Regions from separate parts of the Streptomyces sp. NPDC012637 genome, predicted to be linked through region 2. Evidence: riboswitches for the same ligand, from Rfam matches in the RefSeq annotation. Region 2 holds a riboswitch; the other holds the start of a gene.
What was found. A riboswitch is a leader RNA that binds a small molecule or an ion and turns the genes downstream of it on or off. The one in region 2 is predicted to bind ZMP and ZTP.
Positions count from the first base shown of each region.

Region 1 (15,445 bases), on a different contig from region 2:
ATGAGCAGCGAGACGATCTTCGCCCGGACGGTACGGGGCCTGAGCCCGCCGCCTCGGCCTCGGCCGCCGCCGCGCACGGAGGCGGGGGCGGGCGTGGCCGCTGCCGGTGGCGTTGTCGCCACCCCTACTGCTGCTGCCCCTGCCGCTGCCCCGACCGGTGCCGCTTGCCCGGGTGCGTGTGCCGATGGCTGTGCCCGTCCCGGTCCTTCCGTGCCTCCGGACCCGGTCGCGTGGCCGAACTCGCCCGCGTAACCGGATCCGGCTCGGCCGGGCTCGGTTCGGCCGCCTTCAGCTCGGCCCGGCTCGTTTCGGCCGGGTGCGGCTCGGCCGGGCCCGGACGCCGCCGAGGACGGCCCCGCCGCCCCGGTTCCGGGCGTGCGCTCGCGCGCCGCCGTCTCGTCGGCGGGCGGCCCGGCGTGTGCACGGCGCCCGCGGGCCGCCGTCGGCGGCTGGGCGGGGGCCCCGGTGTCCGGGGTCCTGCGGGGAGTTCGCATGGCCTCCTCGTTCCTTCGTTCACGGACCCGGTGGGAGCGGCGGGGTCCGCTGGTGCTGGGGCGTACGGCTGTCGGGTCACGCGGGGGATGCGGCGGTCGCCGGAGCATGCACTCGGCCGACAGGACGGGTGCCGCTGGGGAGAGGGCGGTGATGCCGGGGACGGGGGGCCAGGCCACAGGGGACGGGACCGGGACGCTGGGGACAAAGTCGGAACGCTGGGGACGGGGACGGGACCGGGGCGCTGGGGACGGGGCGGCCCGGCCGTGGTTCAGGTCCGGGCGTCGTGGTGGCGGTGGGGGCCGGCCGGGCCGTGGACCGGGCCCGACGGGTGGGCGTGGGCGGCGGCGCGTTCCCGGGGCCGGGGCTCCGCCTCGGGGCGGAAGCCGGGAGGCGCGACGTCCACAGCGCGTTCGTCGGGCTCGGTCAGGCGCTCGGCGGAGGCGTAGGCGGCACGCTCGCGCGCGGTCGGCGACAGGGCGACGAAGGCCGAGGTGATGAAGAGATAGGACCCGAGGCCGACGGCGAGCGGGAAGATGAACTGCATGACGGTCGCGCCCGGGAGGGTTGCCGAGGATGGGGAGACCTCGACCCGTACGGCGAGCATGCCGGTGTAGTGCATGCTGCTGACCGCCGCGCCCATGACGAGGGAGGCGAGCGCCACCGCTGCCGGGGCGTGGATGTTGAGGGCCGCCCAGAGGGCGGCGGTGGCGGCGACGACCGCGATGACGACGGAGAGGACGACGAGCAGCGGGTCGTAGCGCACCTGTCCGTGCAGCCGCAGTGCCGCCATGCCCATGTAGTGCATGCTCGCCACGCCGACGCCGGTCGTCAGGCCGCCGATCAGGAGCGATCGGATCCGGTCTCGTCCGTATCCGACGGCGAAGACGCCGACCCCCACGACGGCCATGGCGACGACCAGGCTGAGGAGGGTGAGGGGTACGTCGTAACGGATGTCCGTGCCGGTGACGCCGAAGCCCAGCATCGCGACGAAGTGCATCGTCCAGATGCCGGTGCCGATCGCGGAGGCGGCGGTGAGCAGCCAGTTGCGCCGCGACCGGCCGGTCGCGTCGAGGGCGCGTACGGTGCAGCGCAGTCCGAGGGCGGCGCCGATGCAGGCCATCGCGTACGACAGCACAGGTGTCAGCCAGCCATAGGTGGCGTGGTCCAGGTGTCCCATGACCCAGGGACGCTAGTGCGCATCTGGGGGCGCACCGGGGGCGCATTTCGAAAGCTGATGGAATATGACAGAGAGATGTTCCCGAACGATCACGACGACCTCGAACATGCGCACAGATCGTTCACTCACACCGGGGAGGTTCGGGGCACGCCGTGCGAAAATCTCACGCCTGTGGGTGACCCGACCGTGAGGGATCATGAGGCACATGAGCGATGACCCCACACACGTACGGGAGTTCTTCGGCGCTCGCGCCGCCGACTGGGACTCCAGATTCCCCGACGACGGGCCAGCCTATGCCGCCGCCGTCGCCGACATCGGCCTGCGCCCCGGCGACGCGGTGCTCGACGCGGGCTGCGGCACCGGCCGCGCTTTGCCGCCGCTGCGGGCCGCGGTCGGCCCCACGGGCACCGTCGTCGGGGCCGACCTGACACCCGAGATGCTGGCCGAGGCGACGAAGGCGGGCCGCGAGAAGGACGGCGCCCTGATCCTGGCCGACGTCGCCGGGCTGCCGGTGCGCGACGGCGCGCTCGACGCGGTCTTCGGCGCGGGGCTCATCTCCCACCTGGCCGACCCGGAGCGGGACCTGCGCGAGCTGGCCCGGGTGGTACGGCCGGGCGGCCGGCTCGCGCTCTTCCACCCGATCGGCCGCGCCGCGCTCGCCGCCCGGCACGGCCGGCAGATCACCGACGACGACCTGCGCGCCGAGCCCAACCTCCGCCCCATGCTCGCCCGTTCGGGGTGGGACCTGGTCTCGTACACCGACGAGGACGACCGCTATCTGGCACTGGCCGTGCGCCGCTCGGAGTGACTCTCCGAGCGGTCCTGTGGTCGCCCTCGTCCCCGGGCACGACCACAGGACGGCAGGAGGGCAGGACGGACCAGCGGGTACGGCCGGTGCGACCGGTGCGGCCCGGAGCTGCCGGCCGCTAGGCCGGAGGCGGTCAGGAGCGCCCGGGCCGCGGCCCTGACGGCGCCACGGACGGCGACACTGGGCGTCCTTTCGAACAGGAGGGCCGCAGTCTCACGGCAGTCCTCGAACGCGCATGAGCCCAGTCCCCACGGCACACCCGCCGCTCCACGGCCCATCAGCCCGCCCGTCGAGAGGGCTGCAGCTCTCGACGGGCGGGTTACTCACTGGTTAGGGTGCGCCGACGACCAGATGGGGAGGCTGACGTGGGCGAATCGGAACCCACCGCGACCGGCGCGGACGACGCCGTCGTGCCGGGGGCGGAGGACGCCGTCGCGTCCGGCGACGACGACGCGCTGTACGTGCTGACGGCGGCGCTGCTCACACCCGCGCAGTTCCCCAGCGTCCTCGGCGACGACTATCCGGCGGCCTGCGCGGCACTGCGCCTCGAGCCCTATGCCGAGGGTTACGGGCTGGTGCTCGGGCAGGACGGCACGGGAGCCCGGTGGACGGTGGTCGTTGACGACGTGTCGCTCGTCGCGGTCGCCATCGCCTCCTGGGACTGCGGCATGGAGTACGACCTCTCCCCCGACGAGCGGTCCGTGGTGTCCGCGCTGCCGGGCTGGCCGCTCGCCGTCGCCACGGCGGCGCCCGGGATTCCGGCGCCCCATGACCCCGCGCCGGAGGACGGCGCCCCGGCACCGCTCGCGCCGCCGGACGGCGCCGCGTGGGGCCCGGCGCAGCGGCGCCTTGGCGCGGACATGGTGGCGCTGCAGTGGAACGAGTGGCGCGCGCGGATGGGCGACGACGCGGCCGGACCCGGAACCGGGGCGGAGGCCGGCGACGCGGCCACGGGCGAGGGCGAAACGACGGCCGGGGCCGGAACCGGGGCGGAGGCCGGGGGCCCGAACGCGTCCGAGGCGGCCGGCTCCGACCCGTACGAGGGTGTCCGCCGCGCCCTGAAGGAGCTGGGCGAGTACGTCACCGAGGCACCGCCCGTCGGTCGCGTCCGGTCCAGCTTCGCCGGCGGTGAGGCCCGGATGCTGCGGGCCGACGGTCCCGGCTGGTCGCTGGTGGCCCGGACCGACGACATGGCCTTCGTGCTCCTCGACGACGAGCCGCACGAGGTCCTTCCGGTGACCCGCGGGCCGAAGCTGCCCGCTCTGCTCGAATCGCTGGACGCGATGGCGGTCCGGCCGAGCTGAGGCCCTCCTGGCGGGGCCGGAACGGGCCTGCCAGGCCGGGACGGGCCAGGTCGGGACGGGCCCCGCGCCGGACGTGCCCACCACGCCGGGGACGGCCCAGGCCAGGTCGGGACAGGCCAGGTCGGGACAGGCCCGCCCGTGCCAGGCCCGCCCGTGCCAGGCCCGCCGCGCCGCGCCGGGCCGGCCCGGGCACAGGGCCCGCCCCGGCCCGTGGAGTCGGGCTCTACGAGGTCAGCTCGCTGCGCAGCGGCGCGCCCACCTCGTGCAGGTGGCCGAGCGCCTGACGGTAGGAGTCGACGAAGCCGGTCTCGGTGTACGGGATGCCGAGCGCCCGGCAGTGGGCCCGGACCGCGGGCTGGGCGAGCCGCAGGTGCGGGCGCGGCATGCTCGGGAAGAGGTGGTGCTCGATCTGGTAGTTCAGGCCGCCGAGGAACCAGTCGGTGAGGGCGCTGCCCCGGATGTTGCGGGAGGTCAGCACCTGACGGCGCAGATGGCCCCAGGAGTCGCCGTCCGGGTGGGCGTCGGGCATCTCCATGCCCTTGTGGTTGGGCGCGAAGGCCATGCCGAGGTGCACGCCGAGCAGCATCTGGTGGAGCAGGGCGAAGACCAGGGCCTGGGCCGGCGTCAGCAGGGCGAGCAGCAGGGCCGCGTATCCGGCGACGTGGGCCAGGAGCAGGGCGCCCTCGACGAGGCGTTCGCGCCGGGTGCGGTAGGGGCCGGTCCGGGAGAGCAGGGCCTGGATGCCGTACACCTTGAGCGCGATGCCCTCCAGGGTGGTCAACGGGAAGAAGAGCCAGGCCTGGTGGCGGGTGAGCCAGCGGCGCAGTCCGGTGCGGTCGGCGGTCTGGTGGGCGGCGAAGACGAGGACGTCGGCGGCGACGTCCGGGTCCTTGTCGAGGTGGTTCGGGTTGGCGTGGTGACGGTTGTGCTTGTCGTTCCACCACTCCCGGCTCATGCCGAGGAGCAGGTTGGCGTGGACGAGCTGGACGGCGCGGCCGAGCCCGCGCCGGTCGGTGATCTGGGAGTGGCCGGCGTCGTGGCCGACGAAGGCGATGCGGGCGGAGAAGAGGGCGAGCGGCAGCGCGAGCGGCAGGGCCCACCAGGAGGGCCCGATGAGCGCGAGGCCGGTGAGCACGGCGGCGACGCCGAGGAGGTTGGCGGCGATGTCGCGGGCGTACCACCCGGTGCGTCGTTCGAGCAGTCCCTGTTCCCTGACGGTGCGCAGGAGCGGGGCGAACTCGCTGCCGCCTCCGGTGGTCCGACGGCGTCGGGCGGAGCTCGGTTCGGGCGCGGCGGGCGGCGATGCGGGCGCGTCGATCGTCGCGGTGGCCTGAGGAGGCATGGTGGTCTCCGGGATCCTTGGCAGGGGCGTGGAAGGGGCCTGGGGAAGGCCGTCGCGAGGCCCGCGCCGGCTAGGAAAAACCTAGGTTTCGGTGATCGCCCGGACCATGGCGTCACCACCCGGACCCGCTCGGGGGCCGGCCCGGGGGCCGGGGGTGGGGTCTTCCCCACCCCCGGCTCGGACGTGACGGGGATCACGATGCCGAGACGCACGGGAGAACGGTCGGGTGGGGTACCCTCGGCCGCTCGACCCGGTAGTCAAATTTGAGGAATGTGTTGTCGCCGTCTCCCTCGCAGTCGCTCCCGTCCTCGCCGTCGCCCTCCCTCAAGCCCACGAACTGGTCCACCGACGCCCCCACCGGCGGGTCCGCTGCCCCCGTCCTCCCGCCCGCAGCCACGTCCACGGTCGCCGTCGCGTCCGCCGCCGTCGCCGATGAACTCTCCCGCTGCTCCGCCCTGTTCCTGCCCGCCGAACCGCCGCGAGCGGGACGGATCGCCTTCTGGTCCGCCGACACGCCTCCTGCCGAGGAGGGCGCCCTCGCCGGGCTTACGGTCGTCGACGACGACATCCGGCCGCGGACCGTGCCCGCGCTCCTCCTGTCCGTACGAGAGGCGCTGCCGGTCCTCGCGCGGGCGCGCTTCGCCGCGGACGCCTCGCCGTCGGCGGCGTTCTGGGGCGCGGCCGCGCTGTTCTCCCTCGACCTGGTCGCCCGGGGCCTGCTCCTTCCGGGCCTCACCACAGGCGACCTGGACGCCTGGCGGGTCGGCCCGCTCGGCGCGGAGGAGGTGGTGGCGCTGCGCGACCTCGCCGCCTCCATGCCGCCGTCGGCCCACGCCGTACCGCTGCCGCCTGCGGAGCCCGACGACGAGGAGCTGCTGCTTCCCGAACCGGAGGAACTGCTCCGGGCGTTCGCCGACGCCGTCGCCGACGTCCTCCCCCGGACCCCGGCCGCACCGCTCGCGGCCGGCGGCCCGGCCTTCGCCGCGGACGAGCACCACGAGCCGCGTGCGCTGCCGGAGCACCGCGCCTGGACGGCCGACGTGACCGCCGGGCACGACGCGGGGGTCCGACTGTCGCTGCGCATCGAACTGGTGACGGCGCGAGAGGCGGAGGAGGACGACTCGCTCGCGCCGGCCTTCCGTGTCGTGCCGCAGCTGCACGCGGTGGCCGACCCCGCGCTCGTCGCGGACGCGGCGGACGTCTGGGCCGGTACGGCCCCCGCGGGCGGCACGGCCGACGGTGCCTTCGGGTCGCGGGCCCGGATGGACGCGCTGCTCGCGCTGCGCCGGGCTGCGCGCGCCTGGCCCGCGCTCTCGCCGCTGCTCACCTCGGCCGTGCCCGACGCCGTGGACCTGGCCGACGAGGAGATCGCCGAGCTCCTCGGCCCCGCCGCCCGCGCCCTCGCGGCCACCGGCGTCCGCGTCCACTGGCCGCGCGAACTCGCCCACCGGCTCACGGCGACCGCCGTGATCGGACCGCCCGACGGTCCCGCCACGGGCCATGAGGACGAGGAAGACGGGCAGGGAAACCGGGGAGGCCGGGGCGACGCCCTGCCGTCCTTCCTCGCCGCCGACAGCCTGCTCGCCTTCAACTGGCGTTACGCGATCGGCGACCAGGAACTCACCCGCGCGGAACTCGACCGGCTCGCCGAGGCCGGCCGGCCACTGGTGCGGCTGCGCGACCAGTGGGTGCTGGTCGATCCCGAGGAGGTACGCAACGCCCGCACGCACCAGAACCGCAAGCTGAGCCCGGTCGACGCGCTCGGCGCCGTACTGAGCGGCACCACCGAGGTCGACGGCCGGCAGGTGGAGGTCCGGGCGACCGGCTGGATGGAACGGCTGCGCGCCCGGCTCGCCGATCCGGAGGGCGGCGAGCCGGAGGTCGGCCAGCCTGCCGCGCTGGCGGCGACGCTGCGCGACTACCAGCTGCGCGGCCTCGGCTGGCTGCACCGGATGACCTCGCTCGGGCTCGGCGGCTGCCTCGCCGACGACATGGGCCTCGGCAAGACGATCACCCTCATCGCGCTCCATCTGCACCGGCGGTCCGACCCGGACACGGTGGGGCCGACCCTGGTGGTCTGCCCCACCTCGCTGATGGGCAACTGGCAGCGGGAGATCGAGAAGTTCGCGCCCGGCACGCCCGTGCGGCGCTTCCACGGCGCGGCGCGCACGCTGGACGGGCTCGCCGACGACGGCTTCGTCCTCACCACGTACGGCACGATGCGGCTCGACGCGGCACGGCTGGCCGCCGAGCCGTGGGGACTGGTCGTCGCGGACGAGGCGCAGCACGTCAAGAACCCGTACTCGGCGACCGCCCGCGCGCTGCGCACGATCGGCGGCAAGGCCCGCGTGGCGCTCTCCGGCACGCCCGTGGAGAACAACCTCTCCGAGCTGTGGGCGATCCTCGACTGGACGACCCCGAGTCTGCTCGGCGGGCTCGGCTCGTTCCGTGCGCGCTATGCCTCCGCCGTCGAGGGCGGCGGCGATCCGGCCGCGGCGGCCCGACTCGCCGCGCTGGTCCGGCCGTTCCTGCTGCGGCGGCGCAAGTCCGACCCTGGCATCGCACCCGAGCTGCCGCCGAAGACGGAGACCGACCACGCCGTCTCCCTCACCAAGGAGCAGGCGGGACTGTACGAGGCGGTGGTGCGCGAGACCCTGACCGCGATCGCCGAGGCGGACGGGATGGAGCGGCGCGGCCTGGTCGTCAAGCTGCTCACCGGACTCAAGCAGATCTGCAACCATCCGGCGCAGTACCTGAAGGAGGACCGGCCGCGCGTCGAAGGGCGCTCGGGCAAGCTGGAGCTGCTCGACGAACTCCTCGACACGATCCTGGCGGAGGATTCGAGCGTCCTCGTCTTCACCCAGTACGTGGGGATGGCACGCCTGCTGGAACGGCATCTAGCGGCGCGTGGCGTGCCGACCCAGTTCCTGCACGGCGGCACGCCGGTCGCCGAGCGGGAGGCGATGGTCGCCCGCTTCCAGGACGGCGAGGTACCCGTCTTCCTGCTGTCCCTGAAGGCGGCGGGTACGGGCCTCAACCTGACGCGGGCCGGTCATGTCGTGCACTACGACCGCTGGTGGAACCCGGCCGTGGAGGCGCAGGCGACTGACCGCGCGTACCGGATCGGGCAGACCCAGCCGGTGCAGGTCCACCGGCTCGTCGCCGAGGGCACGATCGAGGACCGGATCGCGGACATGCTGGATCGCAAGCAGGCGCTCGCCGACTCGGTACTCGGCTCCGGCGAGGCGGCCCTGACGGAGCTCACCGACGCCGAGCTGGCCGAACTGGTGCGGCTGCGTGGGGAGGACGAGACACGATGACCGCGCACGGAAACGAGAACGGCCGGGAAGCCGGTCGCGAGGACGGTCCCGTAGACGGCCGCGAGGACGGTCGGGAAAGCAGTCACCGGAACCGTCGCGGGAACGATCACCAGCGCGGTCACGAGAACCGGCGTTCCGCCCGGACGAGGAAGGAAGACGCGATCAGCGAGGAACGGACCTTCGCGGCACTGCCGCCCGTGGGAGGCGGGGCGTTCGCCCGTACCTGGTGGGGCCGGGCGTGGCTGCAGGCACTGGAGGACACGGCGCTCGACGGAGAGCAGGTGAAGCGGGGACGGCGACACGCCCGGGCCGGTGCGGTCGGCGCGGTGTCGGTGCGGCCGGGCCGGATCACGGCGGTGGTGAAGGACCGGGACGGCACGGCGTACCGGAGTGATGTGCTGCTGCAGGAGCTGTCCGAGGCGGAGTGGGACCGGCTGATCGGTCTTGCCGCCGACAGCGCGGGGCACATCGCGGCCCTGCTCGACCGCGAGATGCCGCCGCACCTGGTCGAGGACGCGGCGGCGGCCGGCCTCGAACTGCTTCCGGGCATCGGCGACCTGGAGCCGGAGTGCGGCTGCGAGGCCTGGGACCACTGCCCGCACACGGCGGCGCTGTGCCACCAGGTCGCGCGGCTCCTCGACGAGGATCCGTTCGTGCTGCTGCTGATGCGCGGGCGTGGTGAACGGGCCGTGATCGAGGCACTGCAGGAGCGGAGCGCGGCGCGCGTTTCGGAGCCGTCGGGGAACCCGGGGGCGGTCGCCGGTCGACGGCCGTCGGGCGTGTCGGCGGACGAGGCATTCGCGGCGCGGTGCATCCTTCCGCCGCTGCCCGCCCCGCCGGTGCCGCCCGCCGCCCCGGGCGAGCCGCCTTCGTTGGACACCGAGACCGACCCGGAGCCGGGGCTGGATCCGACGGCCCTGGAGTTCCTGGCGGCGGACGCTGCGGCCCGCGCCCGGCTGCTGCTGTCCGGCGTCGTCCCGCTCGGCGAGCCGCCGTTGACGGCCGCTCAGGACGCGGTACGGCTCGCCGCGGCCGGCCCCGCACCGTGGATCGCGGCACGACTCGCCAAGGGCTCGGGGCGCGAGCGGACCGAGCTCGAACTCGCGGTACGCGCCTGGCGCCTCGGGGGCCCGGCCGCTCTGGCGGTCCTGGAGGAGGAGCGGCACCCGAGCCCCGAGGTCCTGCGCCGCGCCGAGACCCGACTGGCGGAGGCCTGGGACGAGACCGAACGCCCCACCCTCCACCCGTCTGGCCCGGCCCGCTGGACCGTCGTCGGCACGGACGCCCAGCTCCGCCTCGGCCCTGACGGCCGCTGGTGGCCCTACCGCAAGGAACACGACACCTGGGCCCCGGCGGGCCCGGCGGACCAGGATCCGGCGGCGGCGCTGGCCGGGCTGGTGGTCACGGAGGAGGCGTAGGGCCGGGAGGCTCCGGCGGCGCGGGCACACCCGGTGGGCGATACGAGTGGCCGGGGGGACGGGGGCGATAGCGGCTGCGGGGCGGCGCAGGCCTACGGGGAGCTCCGGCGGCGCAGGCCTACGAGGAGCTCCGGCGGCGTGGGCAACGAAGGGAGTGGGGCGGACGTCCGCCCGTCCGCTCTCCCGTCCGCTCACCCGCGCCGGAGGGAAGCCTGGAGCGCGTCCGTCAGCCACATGTGCGGTGCGCCCAGGGTGAACGGGTCGCTGCCCGCCTCGGCCACGAGGTGCCAGTAGCGGCGCATCCTCGGGTCGCGGTCGGCTGCCACCCAGGACAGCAGGCGGGCACGGAAGGCCGGTGTGTCGCGGGCGCGGCGGGCCGAAGCGTGTACGGCGACGAAGTGGTCGAGTTCGGGGCCCGCGCGAGGCGGCTCGCCCGCGCGGACCAGCGGCCGGGCGTGTGCGCACCTCGTCGTGTCGGGACCGGTGGCGGACCTGATGCTGGTGGTGTCCGGGCGGGCGGCACCGGAGGGCGACCGGCTGTCGGTGACGGGTGACCGCGCCCTGCTGCACCACTGGCTGGCGCGCACCGCGCTCTAGCGGCGGGTCACTGCAGCGGCGCGGTGAGTCTGGCCGACCCGGTGGGGGCGGCCAGGCTGCAGGCGACGGTGGTCTCGCCGAGCAGGTAGCTGGTGCGGTACGGGTACTGGACGAAGGTGGACCAGCGGGTCCCGAGCGGCTGTCCCACGGCCTTGATCCGCAGTGGCTCCCGGCACAGGGCGGCGGCCGCGTCCCGTACGGCGCCGTCGTCGGCGTACGTGCCGGTGAGGCGGAGCCGGGCGACGAGTTCGGCGTCGTGCGGCGTGCCGCAGGTCCGGCGGACGACGGTGCCGGGCGCGTCGCGGTCGATGTCGAAGCAGTCGCCGACGCGCAGTCCGTCGTACAGGCTGGGGACGGGGGCCGGTGGCGTACGCCGCGTGGCGTCGCCGCGCGGCCGGGGGCTCGTGGTGCCGGAGGCGGTCGGGGCGGCGGCCGGCGGGTGCGGGGCGGTCGGTTCGCGCCGGTCGCGGTCGGCCGTGCGCCGAGTGGTGGGGCGCTTCGACTGTGCGGGCAGCGGTGACCTGCTCTCGCCCTGGGCGGCGGGCCGCTGTCCGGGTGCTCCGGACGCCGTGTCGGAGGGAGCTCCGGCGGACGGGCCGGAGGTGGTGCCCGCGGACAGGCCGGCGCCCGGCACGGCCGGGGCGGAGGGCATGGCGTTCGGCCCGCCGTCGCCGGCGCCGCCGCGGGCCGTGACGGCGAAGGACAGGGCGAGGATCGCGGCGAGCGCGGCGACGGGCAGGACGACGACGCCCGGCCGTCTCGGTGGCCGGGCGTCGCGGGACGGGGATTCCGCCGGCGGGTGGAGCATGGGAACCAGGGTCACCCGCCGTCGGTCATGTCGCGAGCGATACCGGTGAGTTGGGCCTCGCTCGTACAGAACCGTGACAATCCCGCGGCTCGTACGAGTGCGGGTTCCGGGACCGGTTCCGCGGCGCGTACGGGCGCGGGATCCGCGGCCGGTCCCGCGGCGCGTACGCGTTCGGGTTCCACGGTCGTCCGCATTCCCTGACGCTCCCGGTCCCGCTCGTGCCTACAGACCGAGCTGACGCTCGGCCGCGTCGACGGTCTGGGCGAGGAGGACGGCGATGGTCATGGGGCCGACGCCGCCGGGGACGGGCGTGATGAGAGAGGCGCGCTCGGCGGCGCTGTCGAAGTCGACGTCGCCGACGTTGCCCGGGTTGTAGCCCGCGTCGATCACGACGGCGCCGGGCTTGATGTCCTCGCCCTTGATGAAGTTCGGCTTGCCGACGGCGGCGACCAGGACGTCGGCCTCGCGGACGGCCGCGGACAGGTCGGTGGTGCGGGAGTGGCAGTAGGTGACGGTCGCGTCGCGGCCGAGGAGCAGCAGGCCGGCCGGCTTGCCGAGGATGGCGCTGCGGCCGACGACCACGGCGCGCTTGCCGGTGAGGTCGACGTCGTACGCGTCGAGCAGCCGCATGATGCCGCCGGGCGTGCAGGAGACGAAGCCGGGCAGACCGAAGCCCATGGCGGCGAAGGAGGCCATCGTGACGCCGTCGACGTCCTTCTCCGGGGCGATGGCCTCGAAGGCGGCGCGCTCGTCGATGTGCGGGCCGACCGGGTGCTGGAGCAGGATGCCGTGCACCTCGGGGTCCTCGGAGAGCGCGGTGATCGTCGCCACGAGCTCCTCGGTCGTCGTCTCGGCGGGCAGCTCGACGTGCTTGGAGCGGATTCCGGCCTTCGCGCAGCGGTTCTGCTTCATCTTCACGTACGTCACGGAGGCGGGGTCGGCGCCGACGAGGACGGTCGCGAGGCAGGGCGTGGTGCCGGTGCGGCGGGTGATCTCGGCGGCGCGCGCGGCGGTCTCCTCGACCGTGCGGCGGGCGAGCGCGGTGCCGTCCATGAGGCGTGCGGTGCTGGTGGACATGGGCCACTCCTGAGCGTCGTCGATGACCGGTTGATCGCCCAGGCGCACGGCAGCGGCACGGTCGCGCGGGGTGTGCGCGTCCGCCGGGCCGCTCCCTGGTGGTGATCCACCTCTAGCGCCAGTCACGGCCCGGGCCCCACTCTACGTGACGGTCACGGGGCGGGTAACCGGTCAGGTCGCATATGCGTGCCCGTCCGGGCGCTTGTCGGCGGGCCGTGCGCGCACCACGATGACGTCCACGACGGCGTCCACGAAGGCGGAGAGCGCGGACGAGGGCGGACGAGGCGGGCGAGCCCGCCGGGGAGGCCGAGTTGAGCGATGCGTTGGCGGCGACGGCGGGCGCCGCAGGGACGCCTGGGACGGCGGCGGCCGTGCGGCGGGCGCACGAGGAGTTCACCGCGGCAGCGGCGCTGCCGGCAGCGCAGTCCGAAACGGGCGGGCAGGGCCGGTGGTCCGGGGAGGCAGGAGCAGCAGGGGCAGGAACAGCCCGGGCCGGGACAGCCCGGGCCGGGATGTCTGGGGCCGGAACCTCTGGGGCCAAGACAGCCACGGCCGGGGACTTCGAGGTGCCGGAAAGATCGGAACGGCCCGCGCGGCCCGCACGGTCGGAAGGGCCCGGACAGTCGGAAAGGTCCGGCAGGTCAAGAGAGCCCGGCGGGCCGGGAGGGCCCGGGGCGTCTGCAGGGTCCGGGCGATCCGACAGCTCCGGCCGATCCGGAAGCTCCGAACCATCCGGCAGCTCCGGGCTAACCGGCAGCTCCGGGCTGGGGCCGCGCGGCGGCGCCCGAGACGCGCTCCCGCCGGTGCCCCCGCCCGTCCGGCCGTTGGTCGCCGAGTCCTGGCGGCGTTCCGCGCGGGCACTCGTGAGCCCGGACGGCGCGGCACCGGTCGAACTGGACGAGGAGGAACTCGCGGGGCAGCGGGAGGCCCATCCGCTCGCTGCGGCGATGCCGATGATCCGGGAGCTGATGGGGGCTTACGCGCGGGACGGGGAGCATCTGCTCGCGGTGTGCGACGCAGGCGGGCGGATGTTGTGGGTGGAGGGCCATCCTGGAACGCTGCGGAAGGCCCGCGCGATGAACTTCGTGGCCGGTTCCCGCTGGTCGGAGACGGCGGCCGGGACGAACGCGCCGGGCACCGCAATCGCCGTCGACCGGCCGGTGCAGGTCTGTGCCGCCGAGCACTTCCGGCGGCCGGTGCAGCGCTGGACGTGCGCCGCGGCGCCGGTGCACGACCCGCACAACGGGCGGCTGCTCGGGGCGGTCGACATCACGGGCGGTGACGGGCTCGCGCATCCGCACAGCCTGGCGTTCGTGCAGGCGGTGGCGCGGGCCGCCGAGTCGCAGCTCGCGCTGGTCTCCCCCGCCGCGGCGCCCGGCAGGCCGCGGCTCTCGGCCCTCGGCCGCGACGAGGCGCTGCTGCACACGGCGGGACGGCGGCTGCGACTGAGCCGGCGGCACAGCGAGATCCTGGTGGTCCTCGCGCACCGGCCGGAGGGCGTGGGCGGCGACGAGTTGCTGACGCTGCTGTACGAGGACGAGTCGGTCACGCCGGTCACCCTGCGGGCGGAGCTGTCACGGCTGCGCGGGCTGCTCGGCCCCGAGCTGCTGGCGTCCCGACCGTACCGGCTGACGGCGGCGGTGGACGCGGACTTCGCGACGGTGGACCGGCGGCTCTCCTCGGGTGCCGTGGCGACGGCGCTCGCGGACTACGCGGGGCCGCTGCTGCCCGGTTCGCGGGCGCCCGGGGTCGTACGGCTGAGGGAGCGGCTCGCGGGGCGACTGCGGGCGGCGCTGGTGGACCGGGGCGATCCGGGACTGCTCGCCGACTGGGCGTACAGCACGTGGGGCGAGGACGACGTGACGGTGTGGCGGGCGCTCGCCTCGGCCGTGCCGGTCGCTCAGGCCCCGGCGGTCCGGGCCCGGCTGGAGGCGCTGGACGCCGAACTGGGCGTGGGTGCAACGGGGTTGCAACGTCAGGCCGCGCACCATCGGCGGTGAACGCCGGCCAGGGACGGCCGGCGCGGTCCGAGGGAGGCCCTGCCCATGACCCGTTACGCCGCACCCGGCACCGAGGGTTCGCTCATGTCGTACGCGAGCCGCTACGACCACTGGATCGGCGGTGAGTACGTCGCCCCGGCACGCGGGCGGTACTTCCAGAACCCGAGCCCGGTCGACGGCCGTCCGTTCGCGGAGGTGGCCCGTGGCACGGCGGAGGACGTGGAGCGCGCGCTCGACGCGGCACACGCGGCGGCGCCGGCCTGGGGCCGCACGGCGCCGGCGGAGCGCGCCGGGGTCCTGCTGCGGATCGCGGACCGGATGGAGGCCTCGCTGGAGGCGCTGGCGGTCGCCGAGAGCTGGGAGAACGGCAAGCCGGTACGCGAGACGCTGGCCGCCGACATCCCGCTCGCCATCGACCACTTCCGCTACTTCGCGGGCGCCCTGCGCGCCCAGGAGGGTGCGCTCAGCGAGATCGACGAGGACACCGTCGCGTACCACTTCCACGAGCCTCTGGGTGTGGTGGCGCAGATCATCCCGTGGAACTTCCCGATCCTGATGGCCGTCTGGAAGCTGGCGCCGGCGCTGGCGGCGGGCAACGCGGTCGTCCTGAAGCCGGCCGAACAGACCCCGGTCTCCGTCCACTTCTGGATGAGCCTGGTGGCCGACCTGCTGCCGCCCGGGGTGGTCAACATCGTCAACGGCTTCGGCGAGGAGGCCGGCAAGCCGCTCGCCTCCTCGCCGCGGGTCGCGAAGATCGCCTTCACGGGCGAGACGACGACGGGCCGGCTGATCATGGGGTACGCGGCGCAGAACCTGAAGCCGGTCACCCTGGAGCTGGGCGGCAAGTCGCCGAACATCTTCTTCGACGACGTGTCGGCGGCGGACGACGACTTCCGCGACAAGGCTCTCGAAGGCTTCACGATGTTCGCCCTCAACCAGGGCGAGGTCTGCACCTGCCCCTCCCGCGCCCTCGTCCAGCGCGGCCACTACCACGACTTCCTGGAGGCGGCGATCGCCCGCACGGAGGCCATCGTCCCCGGCCACCCGCTGGACACCGACACCATGATCGGCGCCCAGGCCTCCGCCGACCAGCTCGGCA
Region 1 is NZ_JBIBDS010000001.1:253,617-269,061, forward strand. It holds gene ACFY8W_RS01250 (nitrate- and nitrite sensing domain-containing protein) at 1-494, opposite strand, end outside; gene ACFY8W_RS01255 (MHYT domain-containing protein) at 764-1,672, opposite strand; gene ACFY8W_RS01260 (methyltransferase domain-containing protein) at 1,878-2,480, shown strand; gene ACFY8W_RS01265 (hypothetical protein) at 2,891-3,784, shown strand; gene ACFY8W_RS01270 (fatty acid desaturase) at 4,008-5,126, opposite strand; gene ACFY8W_RS01275 (SNF2-related protein) at 5,582-8,446, shown strand; gene ACFY8W_RS01280 (SWF or SNF family helicase) at 8,443-9,864, shown strand; gene ACFY8W_RS01285 (hypothetical protein) at 10,056-10,190, opposite strand; gene ACFY8W_RS01290 (hypothetical protein) at 10,222-10,461, shown strand; gene ACFY8W_RS01295 (hypothetical protein) at 10,469-11,269, opposite strand; gene ACFY8W_RS01300 (tetrahydrofolate dehydrogenase/cyclohydrolase catalytic domain-containing protein) at 11,492-12,346, opposite strand; ZMP/ZTP riboswitch at 12,376-12,482, opposite strand; gene ACFY8W_RS01305 (GAF domain-containing protein) at 13,150-14,346, shown strand; gene ACFY8W_RS01310 (aldehyde dehydrogenase family protein) at 14,392-15,445, shown strand, end outside.
Region 1: another riboswitch for ZMP and ZTP. It lies ahead of ACFY8W_RS01300 (tetrahydrofolate dehydrogenase/cyclohydrolase catalytic domain-containing protein); the one in region 2 lies ahead of glyA (serine hydroxymethyltransferase).

Region 2 (15,445 bases):
GGCTCTCCTCCTTCTTCCATCCGCTCGACGGGGTGCCGCACTGGAACCGGGTCTACGGGCGCGGCGGCTTCGTGCAGTACCAGTTCGTCGTCGGGGACGGGCAGGAGGAGACGCTGCGCCGGGTCGTGCGGCGGATCGCGACCCGAGGGTGTCCGTCCTTCCTCGCCGTCCTCAAGCGCTTCGGCGAGGCCGATCCCGGCTGGCTCTCCTTCCCGCTGCCCGGCTGGACCCTGGCGCTCGACATCCCGGCCTCACTCAGCGGTCTCGGCGCCTTCCTCGACGAGCTGGACGAGGAGGTCGTCGCGGCCGGCGGGCGGGTCTACCTCGCCAAGGACTCGCGGCTGCGGCCCGAGCTGCTCGCGGCGATGTACCCGAGGCTCGCCGACTTCCGCGAGCTGCGCGCCGCCCTCGACCCGCACTCGGTGTTCATGTCGGACCTCGCCCGCCGACTCGACCTCTGATCCCGGTCGTCCCCGCCGACTCGCCCTCTGCCCCCGGTCGCCCCCCGCCGTCCCTCCCCGCCTCTCCTGTCCCTCCCCACCTCTCCCTCTCCTGTCCCTCCCTCGCTCTCTTCCGCCCCGCCCGTTCTGTGCCTCCACCCCCGTCCGGCTCCCCCCTCCCCAGTCCCGCTCCTCCCTCCCCCGTCCCGCTCCCTCCCTCCCCCGTCCCGCTCCCTCCCTGGAGGCTGAACGCCATGAAGGACGCCTTCGGCGCACCCCAGTCCCTGCTCGTTCTCGGCGGCACCTCCGAGATCGGCCTCGCCACCGCTCGTCGGCTGATCACCCGCCGTACCCGTACGGTGTGGCTGGCCGGCCGGCCCTCGCCCGCCCTCACCGCCGCGGCGGACTCGCTGCGCGCGCTCGGCGCGGACGTGCGCACCGTCCCGTTCGACGCGCTGGACACCGAGTCGCACGAGGAACGGCTCGGCAAGATCTTCACCGAGGGCGACGTCGACATGGTGCTGCTCGCCTTCGGCGTCCTCGGTGACCAGGTGCGCGACGAGTCCGACCCGCTCGCTGCCGTACGGGTCGCCCAGACGAACTACACCGGCGCCGTCTCGGCCGGTCTGGTCTGTGCCCAGGCCCTGCAGGCCCAGGGCCACGGCTCGCTGGTGGTGCTGTCGTCGGTGGCCGGCGAGCGGGCCCGGCGGGCGAACTTCATCTACGGCTCGTCGAAGGCCGGTCTCGACGCCTTCGCGCAGGGGCTCGGGGACGCGATGCACGGCACGGGCGTGCACGTGATGGTGGTCAGGCCCGGGTTCGTCCGCACCCGGATGACCGCGGGCCGCGAGGAGGCGCCGCTCGCGACCACGCCGGAGGCCGTCGCGACGGCGATCGAGCTGGGGCTGCGGCGCCGCTCGGAGACGGTGTGGGTGCCGGGCGCGCTGCGCGTGGTGATGTCGGCGCTGCGGCACGTGCCGCGACCGCTGTTCCGGCGCCTGCCGGTATGACCCCGCCGGCGGGGTCTGCGTGCGGGCGCGGGTCGGGGTCCCGGCTCAGACCGCCGGCGAGGTGGCCGGCGCGTCGACCGGGCTGCTGCCCTGCGCCGGTACCGCCATGATGGTCCGGCCGCTGCCGAACTCGTAGTCGCACAGCTTGCGCCACACCTCGTCCGCACCCTGCTCGTACAGCGCGAAGGACCGGCAGGTCCACCGCGCCTCGTAGCCGGAGAGCTCCTCGAAGGCGCGGTCCATCGCCTCCTCGGCGATGCCGTGGGCGACGGTGACGTGCGGGTGGTACGGGAACTGCAGCTCGCGCGGGACGGGGCCGGCCGCGTCGCGGATCCGCTGCTGGAGCCGGTCGCAGCCGGCGGCGCCCTCGACGAGCTTCACGAAGACGACCGGGGAGAGCGGCCGGAAGGTGCCGGTGCCGTCGAGTCGCATGGTGAAGGGGTCGCTGAGCGCGGCGATGCCGGCGAGGTGCGCCTCGATCTCCGGCAGTCGCTCCTCGTCCACCTCGGTCGGCGGGAGCAGGGTGACGTGGGTCGGGATGCCGTGCGCGGCGGGATCCCCGAAGCCCGCGCGCCGCTCCTGGAGCAGGCTGCCGTGAGGCTCCGGGACCGCGATCGAAACGCCGAGCGTTACGGTCCCCACGTCGTTCTCCTCCGTCGTCCGTCGTCCGTCGTGCGTGGAAATGTGTGTGGTGGTGCAGCGCCAGTGTGCGGCCTGCACCACCGTTTCGGCCAGAGTCCTCGGACTCGGTGCCCGGCTCAGTGCTTGGCGGGCAGGAAACCGATCCGCTCGTAGGTCTGCGCCAGCGTCTCGGCGGCGACCGCACGGGCCTTCTCCGCGCCCTTGGCCAGCACGGAGTCCAACGTCTCCGGGTCGTCCAGGTACTCCTGGGTGCGGGTCCGGAACGGCGTGACGAAGTCCACCATGACCTCGGCCAGGTCGGTCTTCAGGGCGCCGTACATCTTGCCCTCGTAGCTCTTCTCCAGGTCGGCGACCGACGTGTCGGTGAGCACGGACAGGATGGTGAGCAGGTTGGAGACGCCGGCCTTGTTCTCCGGGTCGAAGCGGATGACCGTGTCGGTGTCGGTGACCGCGCTCTTGACCTTCTTCGCGGTGGTCTTCGGCTCGTCGAGGAGGTTGATCAGACCCTTGGGGGTGGACGCCGACTTGCTCATCTTGACCGACGGGTCCTGCAGGTCGTAGATCTTGGCCGTCTCCTTGAGGATGTACGGCGCCGGGATCGTGAAGGTCTCTCCGAAGCGGCCGTTGAAGCGCTCCGCGAGGTCGCGGGTCAGCTCGATGTGCTGGCGCTGGTCCTCGCCGACCGGGACCTGGTGGGCCTGGTACAGCAGGATGTCGGCGACCTGGAGGATCGGGTACGTGAAGAGGCCGACGGTGGCGCGGTCGGCGCCCTGCTTCGCGGACTTGTCCTTGAACTGGGTCATGCGGGAGGCCTCGCCGAAGCCGGTGAGGCAGTTCATGACCCAGCCGAGCTGGGCGTGCTCGGGCACGTGGCTCTGGACGAAGAGGGTGCAGCGCTCCGGGTCGAGGCCGGCGGCGAGCAGCTGGGCGGCGGCGAGCCGGGTGTTGGCGCGCAGCTCGGCCGGGTCCTGCGGGACCGTGATCGCGTGCAGGTCCACGACCATGTAGAAGGCGTCGTGGGACTCCTGCAGCGCGACCCACTGACGGACGGCGCCGAGGTAGTTGCCGAGGTGGAACGAGCCTGCGGTGGGCTGGATTCCGGAGAGCACACGAGGTCGATCAGAGGCCATGCTCATCATTCTCTCAGGTGTGGGAACCGATCCCGGACTGCCGGTGTATCAGAGATGTGAGGACGAGGGAGGGGACCCGGGAGGGGGGCCGAGTCGTCGTCGACGAGGGGGCCGTGATCGCACGGGTGCGCGCCGGAGAGCCGGAGGCGTACGCGGAGCTGGTCCGCGCCCACACCGGGGTCGCGCTGCGGGCCGCGGTGGCCTGCGGGGCGGGCGCGGACGCCGAGGACGTGGTGCAGCAGGCGTTCTTCAAGGCGTATCGCTCGCTGGGCGCCTTCAGGGACGGGGCGGCGTTCCGGCCGTGGCTGCTCACCATCGTGGCCAATGAGACGAGGAACACACTGCGCTCGGCGGGTCGGCAGCGGGCGGTGGCCGGGCGGGAGGCGGAGCTGCTCGCGGGCGAGCCGCTGATACCGGAGGGCGCGGACCCGGCGGTGGCGCTGGAGGAGGACGAGCGGCGCAGACGGCTGCTCGCGGCGCTCGACGCGCTGGGCGAGGAGCAGCGCGCGGTGGTGGTGCACCGCTATCTGCTGGAGCTGGACGAGGCGGAGACGGCCGAGGCGCTCGGCTGGCCGCGCGGGACGGTGAAGTCCCGGCTGAGCCGGGCGCTGAAGAGGCTGGGGACGGCGCTGAAGGGAGGTGAGGAGCATGGCTGACCCGGAGAAGGGCCTGGAGGACCTGGGGAAGGGCTTGGCGGAGGACCTGGAGACGGACCTGGAGGAGGAGCTGCGGGAGCTCGGACGGGCGCTGAGGGTGCCCGACGTGGACGGGCCGACGATGGCCGAACGGGTGCTGGCCCAGCTCCTGGCCGAGCGGGTGCCGACACCGGTGCCGCCGCCCGCGCCGCCGCCAGGCCGGTGGGGATGGCTGCGCCGTTGGTGGAGGGCGCTGGTGGCCTCGTTCTCGGGGCTGCTCATGGTCGTGGTGCTCACCCCTCCGGTGCGGGCCACGGTCGTGGAGTGGCTCGGCTTCGGCGGGGTCGCGGTGCGGTACGAGCCGGGGGCGCCGCCGGCGCCCGGCTCGGCGGCCGGGGTGCCGGGCTGCCCGGATCCGGTGCCGCTCGCGGAGGCGGGGCGCAGGGCGGGCTTCACGCCGCTGATACCCGGGGCGCTCGGGGAGCCGGACGCGGTGACGGTGACGGGCGTCCCGCCGCGGGGCGTGGTCGGCCTGTGCTGGCGGACGGCGGAGGGCGGCGCGGTCCGGCTGGACGAGTTCCCGGCGCGGCTCGACGTCGGCTTCGGCAAGCAGGTGCGGGTGCCGCCGGAGTGGGTGGCACTGCCGGACGGCGCGGAGGCGTACTGGTTCGCCCGGCCGCACCTGCTGACCTTCCCCATGACGGACTCCTCCGGCTCCGGCTGGGCCCCCTCGGTCCGCCCGGCGGGCCCCACGCTGCTGTGGACGAGGAGCGGGGGCACGCTCACCCTCCGCCTGGAGGGAGTGGCCGACCGGGCGGAGGCGATACGGATCGCAGCGTCCGCCCGGTAGGGGCCGGTGGCCGAGGCCGGCCGCCGGGAGGCCAGGGTCAGGTCGGGAGGCCCGGGTCGGGCCGGGAGGGCCCGGTCCGATGGAAAGCCCCGGTCAGGTCGGGAGGGCCGGGTCCAGACCGGGAGGCCCAGTCCGGTCGGGAGGCCCGGTCCGGTCGGGAGGCCGGGTTCAGACGGGGAGGCCGGGGGCCGGGAAGGCGGCCATCAGCTCGGCGACCTCCGCGCGGACCACGGCGAGGGCCTCCTCGTCGCCCTTGCCGGCGGCGGTGACACCGCGGTCGATCCAGTCGGCGACCTGGGGCATGTGGGAGACGTCCAGGCCGCGGGAGGTGAGGGAGGGGGTGCCGATGCGGACGCCGGAGGGGTCGAAGGGCTTTCGGGGGTCGTAGGGAACGGTGTTGTAGTTGACGACGATCCCCGCCCGGTCGAGGGCCTTCGCGGCGACCTTGCCGGGGACCTCCTTGGGGGTGAGGTCCATGAGGATCAGGTGGTTGTCGGTGCCGCCGGAGACCAGGTCGAAGCCGCGGGCGAGCAGGGCCTCGGCGAGGGCCTTGGCGTTGGCGACGACGGCGTGGGCGTAGTCGCGGAAGGAGGGCTGGGCCGCCTCGCGCAGGGCGACGGCGATGGCGGCGGTGGTCTGGTTGTGCGGGCCGCCCTGGAGACCGGGGAAGACGGCCTTGTCGAGGGCCTTGGCGTGCTGTTCGCGGGACATCAGCATGGCGCCGCGCGGGCCGCGGAGGGTCTTGTGGGTGGTCGTGGAGATCACGTCCACGTGCGGGACGGGCGACGGGTGGGCGCCGCCGGCGATCAGGCCGGCGATGTGGGCGACATCGGCGACGAGCACGGCGCCGGCCTCGCGGGCGATCTCGCCGAAGGCGGCGAAGTCGATGGTGCGGGGCAGCGCGGTGCCGCCGCAGAAGATGACCTTCGGGCGTTCGGCGAGGGCGAGTTCGCGGACCTGGTCGAAGTCGATGAGCCCGGTGTCCTGGCGTACGCCGTACTGGACGCCGCGGAACCAGGTGCCGGTGGCGGAGACGCCCCAGCCGTGGGTGAGGTGGCCGCCCATGGGCAGGGCCATGCCCATCACGGTGTCGCCGGGCTCGGCGAAGGCGAGGTAGACGGCGAGGTTGGCCGGGGAGCCGGAGTAGGGCTGGACGTTGGCGTGGTCGACGCCGAAGAGGGCCTTGGCGCGCTCGATGGCCAGGCTCTCGACCTGGTCGATGTTCTGCTGGCCCTCGTAGTAGCGACGGCCCGGGTAGCCCTCGCTGTACTTGTTCTGCAGGACGGTGCCGGAGGCCTCGAGGACGGCGGCGGAGACGTAGTTCTCGCTCGGGATGAGCCGCAGCGTCTCGGCCTGGAGCCGCTCCTCGGCGCCGACGAGGGCGGCGAGCTCGGGGTCGGCGGCGGAGAGGGCCGGGTGGTGGCCGGGGAGTTCGGCGTGCTGGGCGGGAAGGTTCATGGCGTTCGTTCCTCCGGGCAGGAGGTCCCGGTGCGGGTGCCGCACGGCGCCACACGGGACCTGACGGTTCCGTGATGCCCAGGCGAGCGGCACCTCGTGTGGTCTGCCGCGCACGGCTCCCCCGGGGTCGTTTCCCCGTACGCCAGTCGCCGTGCGTGTTTCCAGACTAGCGGGCGCGCCGTCACGGCAGGTTTCCCGGTCCGGCATGTGAGCGACGATAAGAAAAGGGAGCCACACCCGCCCCAGCCGCAGGACGAACGGAGATCCCGTGTCGAAGACGCAAGACGAGATCGCTGCCGCGGACGCGCACAGCGCCCACAACTACCACCCGCTGCCCCTGGTCGTCGCCTCCGCCGAGGGGGCGTGGATGACCGATGTCGAGGGGCGCCGCTTCCTCGACATGCTCGCCGGCTACTCGGCTCTCAACTTCGGTCATGGCAACCGGCGTCTGCTCGACGCCGCGCGGGCGCAGCTGGAGCGGGTGACGCTCACCTCGCGGGCCTTCCACCACGACCGGTTCGGGGAGTTCTGCACGCGCCTCGCCGAGCTGTGCGGCAAGGAGATGGTGCTGCCGATGAACACGGGCGCGGAGGCCGTGGAGACGGCGGTGAAGACCGCGCGGAAGTGGGGCTACGAGGTGAAGGGCGTGCCGGACGGGCACGCGAAGATCGTGGTCGCGGCGAACAACTTCCACGGCCGGACGACGACGATCGTCAGCTTCTCCACGGACCACGAGGCGCGCGACCACTACGGCCCGTACACGCCGGGCTTCGAGATCGTGCCGTACGGCGACCTGACGGCACTGGAGACGGCGGTCACGGAGAACACGGTGGCCGTGCTCCTGGAGCCGATCCAGGGCGAGGCGGGTGTCCTCGTCCCGCCGCCCGGCTATCTGCGCGGGGTGCGGGAGCTGACGGCACGGCGGAACGTGCTGTTCATGGCGGACGAGATCCAGTCGGGCCTCGGCCGAACGGGCAGGACCTTCGCGTGCGAGCACGAGGACGTGGTGCCCGACGTCTACATCCTCGGCAAGGCGCTGGGCGGCGGCGTGGTGCCGGTGTCGGCGGTGGTCGCCGACCGGGACGTCCTCGGGGTGTTCCGGCCGGGCGAGCACGGCTCGACGTTCGGCGGCAATCCGCTGGCCTGTGCGGTGGCCCTGGAGGTGATCGCGATGCTGCGGACGGGCGAGTACCAGCAGCGGGCGGCGGAGCTGGGCGAGCACCTGCACGCGGAACTGAAGCTGCTGGTGGGCGGCGGCGCGGTGGAGGAGGTGCGCGGGCGGGGCCTGTGGGCGGGCGTCGACATCGCGCCCTCGAAGGGCACGGGCCGGCAGATCTCGGAGCGGCTGATGGAGCGGGGCGTGCTGGTGAAGGACACCCACGGGTCCACGATCCGGATCGCTCCGCCGCTGGTGATCTCCAAGGAGGATCTGGACTGGGGACTCGAGCAGTTGCGGGCGGTGCTGACGGAGGAGTGATCCCGTAGGGGCCAGGAGCTAGGGGCTAGGAGCTCCGACGGGGAGGACGCGGCCTCCGGAGGGGGAGCGCCCGGGCCGCGTCCTCCGCGGTGCCTCGCTCATGGAGGACGCCGCCACGCCCGGACGCCACCACGTCCACCACGCCCGGGCGTCGTCACGTCCACCACGCCCGGGCGCCGCCACGCCCAAACACCGTCACGTCCGGACACCGTCACGTCCGGACGCCGCCACGCCCCGACGCCGTCACGTCCCGACGCCACCACAGCCGGACGCCGCCCCCACTTCCGGACGCCTCCGCCCTCCGGCCCCGGCCCCTCCCCCGTCGGTCGTCGGTCGTCGGTCGGCGGTCGACGGTCGACGGCCGACGGGGCCGGCGCTGGATCCCCGGGGTCCGGTTCGTGGTCAACTCCACCCGTTGACACGGCAGTTGGTCTAGGCCAATGTTGCGGCCATGTCGAGACCCCGTCTGCGCCGTGCCCTGCGCGGTGCGCTCGCCGCACTCGTCCCCTTCGCCCTGCTCGGCGCGTTCTCCGGCTCCGCGCATGCCGCCCCGCGGGCCGCGTGGCCCGAGCCCGTGCCGGTCGTCTCCCGTGTCGAGACTGCCGACCCGGTCGTCTTCATCACCCTTGACGACGGCTGGAACCACGACCCGGGCGCCGCGAAGCTGCTGCTCGACCGCAGGGTGCCCGCCTCGCTGTTCCTGCTGCCGGGCGCGTACTCGTACGACTCCGGCTACTTCCACGGCCTGCTCGACCAGGGCCGCTCCCGGGTCGAGAACCACACCGTCGGCCACCCGGACCTCACCGCGCTCGACGCCGCCGGGCAGAAGGCCGAGGTCTGCGGGGCGCGCGAGGCGCACCTCGCCGAGTTCGGGGACGGGCCGCGGCTGCTGCGCCCGCCGTACGGCGCGTACGACGCGACGACCCGGACGACCGCGCGCGCCTGCGGGGCGAAGGCCCTGGTGACGTGGACGTACGACCTGACCACCTGGGGTGCCGATCCCGTCCCGATGCCCCGGCTGAAGGCGGGCGACATCGTGCTCCTGCACTTCAACGGGACCGTCGAGCAGGACCTCCGCCGCGTCCTGGACGCGGCCGAGGCGGCCGGTCTGGAGCCCGCGCCCTTGAGGGACTACGTCACAGAATGACGTGCGGGACGAAGCGGGCGTACTCGTCCGTGACCGGTCCCGCCGACTCCCGGATCCCGAGCCCCGCCGACTCGTCGCCGACGGTCCACGCGCCGAGCACCACGCGGTTGCCGTCGAAGTCGGGCAGCGGGGCCAGTTCCTGGTAGACGCAGGGCTCGTCGCGCAGCACCGGCTCCGCGCCAGGCTCGTGCAGGGTCACTCCCGCGCCCTCGCGGCCGAGCAGCGGCTTGGAGACGTAGCCGGGTCCGCCGGCGGCGGCGAGTTCCCGCGGGCCGTCGAGGTAGGCGGGCAGCAGGTTCGGGTGGCCCGGGTGGAGCTCCCAGAGGATCGCGAGGAGGGCCTTGTTGGAGAGCAGCATCTTCCACGCCGGCTCGATCCAGCAGGTGGTGCCGGTGCCGCCGCCGTTGTCGAGGGTGTCGAGGACGTACGGGCCGAAGCGGTCCGTGGTGAGCCACTCCCACGGGTAGAGCTTGAAGCAGGCGCGGATGAAGCGGAGCCGGTCGTCGACGAAGCGTCCGGAGATCCGGTCCCAGCCGATCCGCTCGACCGAGAGCGCCTCCGTGGCGAGCCCGGCCTGCTGGGCCGTCTCGCGCAGGTACGCGACCGTCATCAGGTCCTCGCCGAGCTCGTCGCCGTCGGAGTGGACGAAGTGGACCGGGCTGCCGGGCGGCAGCAGGTGGGCCTGCCGCTTCCAGGCGTCGACGAGCCGCTCGTGGAGCGAGTTCCACTGGTCGGCGCCCGGGAAGCGCTCCTCCATCCAGAACCACTGCGGGCTCGCGGCCTCCACCAGGGAGGTGGGGGTGTCGGCGTTGTACTCCAGCATCTTGGCCGGGCCCGTACCGTCGTAGCGCAGGTCGAAGCGGGCGTAGACGGTGGGGAGTTCGGCCCGGCGGCGCCAGGACTCGGCGACCCGGGCGACGAGGCGGGGATCGGTGATGCCGAGCTCAGCGAAACGGTCCTTCTCGACGATGTGCGCCGCCGCCTCCAGGCACATGGCGTGCAGCTCCTCGACGACCTCCTCCAGCGCCTCGACCTCGGGCAGGTTGAAGGAGTAGTAGGCGCTCTCGTCCCAGTAGGGGCGAAGCGAGCCGTCGGGGTAGCGGGTCAGGGGGTAGATCAGGCCCTGCTCCTCGACGGTCTGCTGCCAGCCGGGGCGGGGCTCGATGGTGTGGCGCTCCACGGCCGGATCAGCCGCCGGAGGAGGAGTGGTGGCCGCCGAAGCCGCCGCTGTCGACCGCGGACTTGTCGAAGCTGCCGCCGCTGACCGTGCCGTTGCTGGACGAGCCGCCGTAGTAGTAGCGGCCGTTCGAGCTGCTGCTGCTCCCGCTGCTGCCGTCGCCGTCACACTTGTAGTCCGGCAGCTCCTTGTACGTCACCGGGTCGACGCAGCGCCGGTCGGGCTCCGAGGAGCAGGCGGTGAGTGTCACGGCGAGCATGCCCACCCCACCGAGTACCACCGTGGTCGACCTCAGTCTGCGCATGACCCTGTCCTCCCCTGTCTCCCCTGTTGTCCGGGCGGTGCGGACGCCGCGCCCGGTTGCGATCGCACAGTGTAGGCCCGGCGTGAACAGCCGACCGATCCCCGTCGCACTAGAGTCCCTTTCGTGCTCCTTGGGATGATGTGCGCACTCGGATCGGCCGTCTGCTTCGGGGCCGCCTCGGTCTTCCAGGCGCTCGGCGCCAGGGCCGCCGAGCCCGGCACGGGCAGCGGGGTCGACGTGGCGCTGCTGTGGCGTGCGCTGCGGCAGTGGCGGTACGTGGCCGGGCTCGGCTTGGACGGACTCGGTTTCGTGCTCCAGATCGTCGCGCTGCGGACCCTGCCGATCTACGCGGTCGGGGCCTCCCTCGCGGCCAGCCTCGCCGTCACGGCGGTGATCGCCTCCCACATGCTGAAGGTGCGGCTCAGCCGCATCGAGTGGACGGCGGTCGCGGTGGTGTGCCTCGGACTCGCGATGCTGGCGCTCGCCGCCGGCCGGGAGGGCCACGAGAGCCCCGGCGCCGTGCTGGAGTGGGGGCTGCTCGCCGCGGCCTTCGGGGTACTGCTCGTCGGGGCGGCGGCCGGCCGGCTCCCGGAACGGCCGCGGGCCCTGACCCTCGGCCTCGCGGGCGGTGTCGGCTTCGGCGTGGTCGAGGTCGCCGTCCGGCTGATCGACTCGGTCGACCTGGCCGACCCCGCCTTCTACGCCCTCCTCGTCGGCGGCGGCAGCGCCTTCCTGCTCTACACCTCCGCCCTCCAGCGCGGCTCGGTCACCACCGCGACCGCCGGCCTGGTCCTCGGCGAGACCATCGGCCCCGCGGTGGTGGGCGTCGTCTGGCTCGGCGACCGCACCCGCGAGGGCCTCGGCTGGCTCGCCCTGCTCGGCTTCGCCGTCGCGGTCGCGGGCTCGCTGACCCTGGCCCGTTTCGGCGAGGCCCCGGCACGGGAGGAGGCGGACGCGGCGCTCAAGGCCTGAGGGTCCGCGGCCGGTTCGCCTACGGGCCGCCGCGCGGCGCGGCGGCCCCGGTCGGCAAACGGCCCGCGCGGGCCACGGGCCGGCCCCTGCGGCGGCACCGGAGCACGTTGTGGTCCCCGTCGGCGCCGGTCGGCCCGGGCTGCGAGGCCGGGCCCCACGGCAGCACCCGGCACGCCGGGCTCCCCGTCGGCCGCCGGCCCACGCGCACGGCCCCACGACAGCACCCGGCACGTGGCTGCCCCCGTCGACCGACCACCGGCTCGCGCGGCCCCGCGACCCGGGCCCCACGGCAGCACCCGGCACGCCGGGCTCCCCGTCGGCCGCCGGCCCACGCGCACGGCCCCACGACAGCACCCGGCACGTGGCTGCCCCCGTCGACCGACCACCGGCTCGCGCGGCCCCGCGACCCGGGCCCTACGGCAGCACCCGGCACAACGCGGCCAGTGCGCCCGACCACGCGCTGTCCGTGGGCGTGCCGTAGCCGACGACGAGGGCGTCGCGGGTGCGGGGGACGGCGGAGTGCCGGAAGCGGTTGACGCCCATCAGGGCGAGTCCCTGGAAGGCCGCGGCGCGGACCACCGACTCCTCGGTTCCCTCCGGGAGTTCGAGGACTGCGTGGAGCCCGGCCGCGATGCCGCTCACCCGGGTCTCGGGCGAGGATGCGGCCACCGCCGCCACCAACTGGTCGCGCCGCCGCCGGTAGCGCAGCCGCATCGCCCGGACGTGCCGGTCGTACGCGCCGGAGGCGAGGAACTCGGCGAAGGTCAGCTGGTCCGTGACGCCCGACATCCAGTCGACCCCGCCCTTCGCCGCCGCCACCTCGTCGACCAGGTGTTCCGGCAGCACCATCCACGCGAGCCGCAGGCCCGGGGCGAGGGACTTGCTCGCGGTGCCGAGGTAGACGACCCGCTCCGGGTCGAGTCCCTGGAGGGCTCCGACGGGCTGGCGGTCGTAGCGGAACTCCCCGTCGTAGTCGTCCTCCAGGATCAGCCCGCCGGAGGCCCGCGCCCAGTCGACGGCCGCCGCCCGCCGGTCCGGCCGGAGTGCACCGCCCGTCGGGAACTGGTGGGCGGGCGTCATCAGGACCCCGCCCACCTCGCCCAGTTCGCCCGCCCCCAACTCCTCGGTCCGGGTGCCCCGTTCGTCGAAGGGCAGGGCCGGCATCCGGATGCCCTCGCGGCCGAGCATGTCCCAGTGGACGTCGAGGCCGTACGACTCCACGGCCACCGCGCTCACCCCGCGGCCCCGCATCACCTGGCCCATCAGCATCAGGCCGTGCACGAACCCCGAGCAGACCACGATCCGTTCGGGCCGTGCGTGGACGCCACGCGCCCGCGCCAGGTACTCGGCGAGCACCGTGCGCAGTTCGGTCCGGCCGCGCGGATCGCCGTAGCCGAAGGCCTCGTGCGGCGCGGCCGTGAGCGCCTTGCGGGCCGCCCTGAGCCACTCGGCGCACGGGAAGGAGCCGAGGTCGGGAGTGCCGGGCCGCAGGCTGTACGCGGGCTTCCCGGCCGCGGGCGTGACGGCGGCGGCACCGCCCGACGGGGCCGCACGGCGCGCCGCGGGCCGGGGCGTCGAGCGCGGGGCCACCCGGGTCCCGGAGCCCTGACGTGCGGTCAGCCAGCCCTCGGCGACCAGCTCCGCGTACGCGTCGGCGACGGTGTTGCGGGCCACGCCCAGGTCGACGGCGAGCGACCGCGAGGACGGCAGCCGGGTCCCGGCCGCCAGCCGCCCGCTGCGCACGGCCTCCCGCAGCGCGTCCATCAGTCCGTCGCGCAGGCCCTGCCCGCGCAGCTCCAGGTGTAGGTCGGCGCCGAAAGTGGCCCAGTCATCCGCCATGGGAATGGACCATACCCGGGCGCCATCCCGACCGTACGGTCGTCGACATGACCACCACCACGACCAGTACGGCCGGGACGACCCAGGCCCCGGCGCAGGCCGCCCTCGCCTCCGAGCACCCGCCCCGGCTCCCCTTCGCCGAGCGGCACCCCGCGTTCTACAAGGCCATGATCGGCCTGGAGATCGCGGCGTCGAAGCACGTGGACCCGACGCTGTACGAGCTGGTCAAGATCCGCGCCTCGCAGATCAACAACTGCGCCTTCTGCCTGGACATGCACACCAAGGACGCGCTCGCGGCCGGGGAGAGCGTCCAGCGGATCGTGCAGCTGTCCGCCTGGCGGGAGTCGCGGCACTTCTACACCGAGCGCGAGCTGGCCGCCCTCGCCCTGACGGAGGCGGTCACCGTGCTCACCGACGGCTTCGTGCCCGACGAGGTGTACGCGGAGGCCGCCCGCCACTTCGACGAGACCGAGCTGTCGCACGTCATCGGGGCGATCGTGACGATCAACGCGTGGAACCGGATCGCCGTGACCTGCCGCTTCACGCCGGGCCACTACACGCCGGGCGCGTACAAGCGATGAGCGCGGACCTCGCCGCGTCCGCCGGCGCCCCCTCGCGGGTCGGCGTCCTGCGCGCCCTGCACCTCGACCGGCCCGCCGGGCGACCGCTGGTCCTGCCGGGGCCCTGGGACGCGGCCTCCGCACGGGTCTTCGAGGAGGCCGGGTTCCCGGCCCTGGCCACGCCCAGCGCGGGGATCGACGCGGCGCTCGGGAACGCGGACGGCACCACTGCGCCGGAGGAGATGCTGGCGGCCGTGGCGCGGATCGCCCGGGCCGTGTCCGTGCCGGTCAGCGCCGACCTGGAGGACGGCTACGGGCTGCCGGCCGACGAACTCGTGGCGCGGGTCCTGGAGACCGGCGCGGTCGGGCTGAACCTGGAGGACTCCGACCGCGCCGGCCACCGGCTGCGCGACCCGCACGAGCACGCCGAACGGCTCGCGGCGGTACGGGCGGCCGCCGGGCCCGCCCTCTTCGTGAACGCCCGCGTGGACACGTACCTCCACGGCGGGACGGCCGAGGAGGCCGCCGAGCGCGCCCTGCTCTACCGCGCGGCCGGCGCGGACTGCGTCTTCCCGGTCCTCGCGCCTCCCGAGGACCTGCCCAGGCTGCGGTCGGCGGGCGTCGAGGGCCCGCTCAACTTCCTGGTCCGCCCCGGCGATCCGTCGTTCGCCGAACTCGGCCGTCTGGGCGCCACCCGGATCACCTTCGGCCCCGGCCTGCTCCGCCGCGCGCTCGCGCACCTCGCCGGCATGGCGGCGGAGACGGCCGCGGAGACGGCCTGAGAACGACATGACGGTGCCCCCGGCCGGAAGTGGCCGGGGGCACCGTCATGTCACGGGCGTCTCTCTCGGACGAGGCTCCGATGAGGCTCGGACGAGGCTCGGATCAGGCTCAGATGAGGCCGAGCTCGCGGACCGCGTCGCGCTCCTCCGACAGCTCCTTGACGGAGGCGTCGATGCGGGCGCGGGAGAAGTCGTTGATCTCCAGGCCCTGGACGATCTCGTACTTGCCGTCCTTGCAGGTGACGGGGAAGGAGGAGATCAGGCCCTCCGGAACGCCGTAGGAGCCGTCCGACGGGACACCCATGGAGGTCCAGTCGCCCTCGGCGGTGCCGTTGACCCACGTGTACACGTGGTCGATGGCGGCGTTCGCGGCGGAGGCGGCGGAGGACGCGCCACGGGCGTCGATGATCGCGGCGCCGCGCTTGGCGACGGTCGGGATGAAGTGGTCGGCCAGCCACGCCTGGTCGTCGACGACCTCGGCGGCGTTCTTGCCGGCGATCTCCGCGTGGAAGATGTCCGGGTACTGGGTCGCGGAGTGGTTGCCCCAGATGGTGAGGCGCTTGATGTCCGTGACCGAGGAGCCGGTCTTCTGGGCCAGCTGCGTCAGCGCGCGGTTGTGGTCCAGGCGGGTCATCGCGGTGAAGCGCTCGGCCGGGACGCCCTTGGCGGCCGACTGGGCGATCAGGGCGTTGGTGTTGGCCGGGTTGCCGACGACGAGGATCTTGACGTCGTCCGCGGCGTGCGCGGCGATGGCCTCGCCCTGCGGCTTGAAGATGCCGCCGTTGGCGGCGAGCAGGTCGCCGCGCTCCATGCCCGGGCCACGCGGGCGGGCGCCCACGAGCAGACCGATGTTGGCACCCTCGAAGCCCTTGTTCGGGTCGTCGAAGATGTCGATGCCCTTGAGCAGCGGGAAGGCGCAGTCGTCGAGCTCCATGGCGGTGCCCTCGGCGGCCTTGACGCCCTGCGGGATCTCGAGGAGGCGCAGCTTGACCGGCACGTCCGCGCCGAGCAGGTGGCCGGAG
Region 2 is NZ_JBIBDS010000002.1:329,544-344,988, forward strand. It holds gene ACFY8W_RS09590 (FAD-binding protein) at 1-461, shown strand, start outside; gene ACFY8W_RS09595 (decaprenylphospho-beta-D-erythro-pentofuranosid-2-ulose 2-reductase) at 695-1,450, shown strand; gene ACFY8W_RS09600 (2'-5' RNA ligase family protein) at 1,496-2,092, opposite strand; gene trpS (tryptophan--tRNA ligase) at 2,209-3,222, opposite strand; gene ACFY8W_RS09610 (sigma-70 family RNA polymerase sigma factor) at 3,279-3,878, shown strand; gene ACFY8W_RS09615 (hypothetical protein) at 3,871-4,707, shown strand; gene glyA (serine hydroxymethyltransferase) at 4,876-6,165, opposite strand; ZMP/ZTP riboswitch at 6,235-6,325, opposite strand; gene rocD (ornithine--oxo-acid transaminase) at 6,434-7,642, shown strand; gene ACFY8W_RS09630 (polysaccharide deacetylase family protein) at 8,094-8,789, shown strand; gene ACFY8W_RS09635 (glutathionylspermidine synthase family protein) at 8,779-9,969, opposite strand; gene ACFY8W_RS09640 (hypothetical protein) at 9,977-10,270, opposite strand; gene ACFY8W_RS09645 (hypothetical protein) at 10,406-11,242, shown strand; gene ACFY8W_RS09650 (aminotransferase class I/II-fold pyridoxal phosphate-dependent enzyme) at 11,657-13,081, opposite strand; gene ACFY8W_RS09655 (carboxymuconolactone decarboxylase family protein) at 13,129-13,662, shown strand; gene ACFY8W_RS09660 (isocitrate lyase/phosphoenolpyruvate mutase family protein) at 13,659-14,423, shown strand; gene ACFY8W_RS09665 (malate dehydrogenase) at 14,533-15,445, opposite strand, start outside.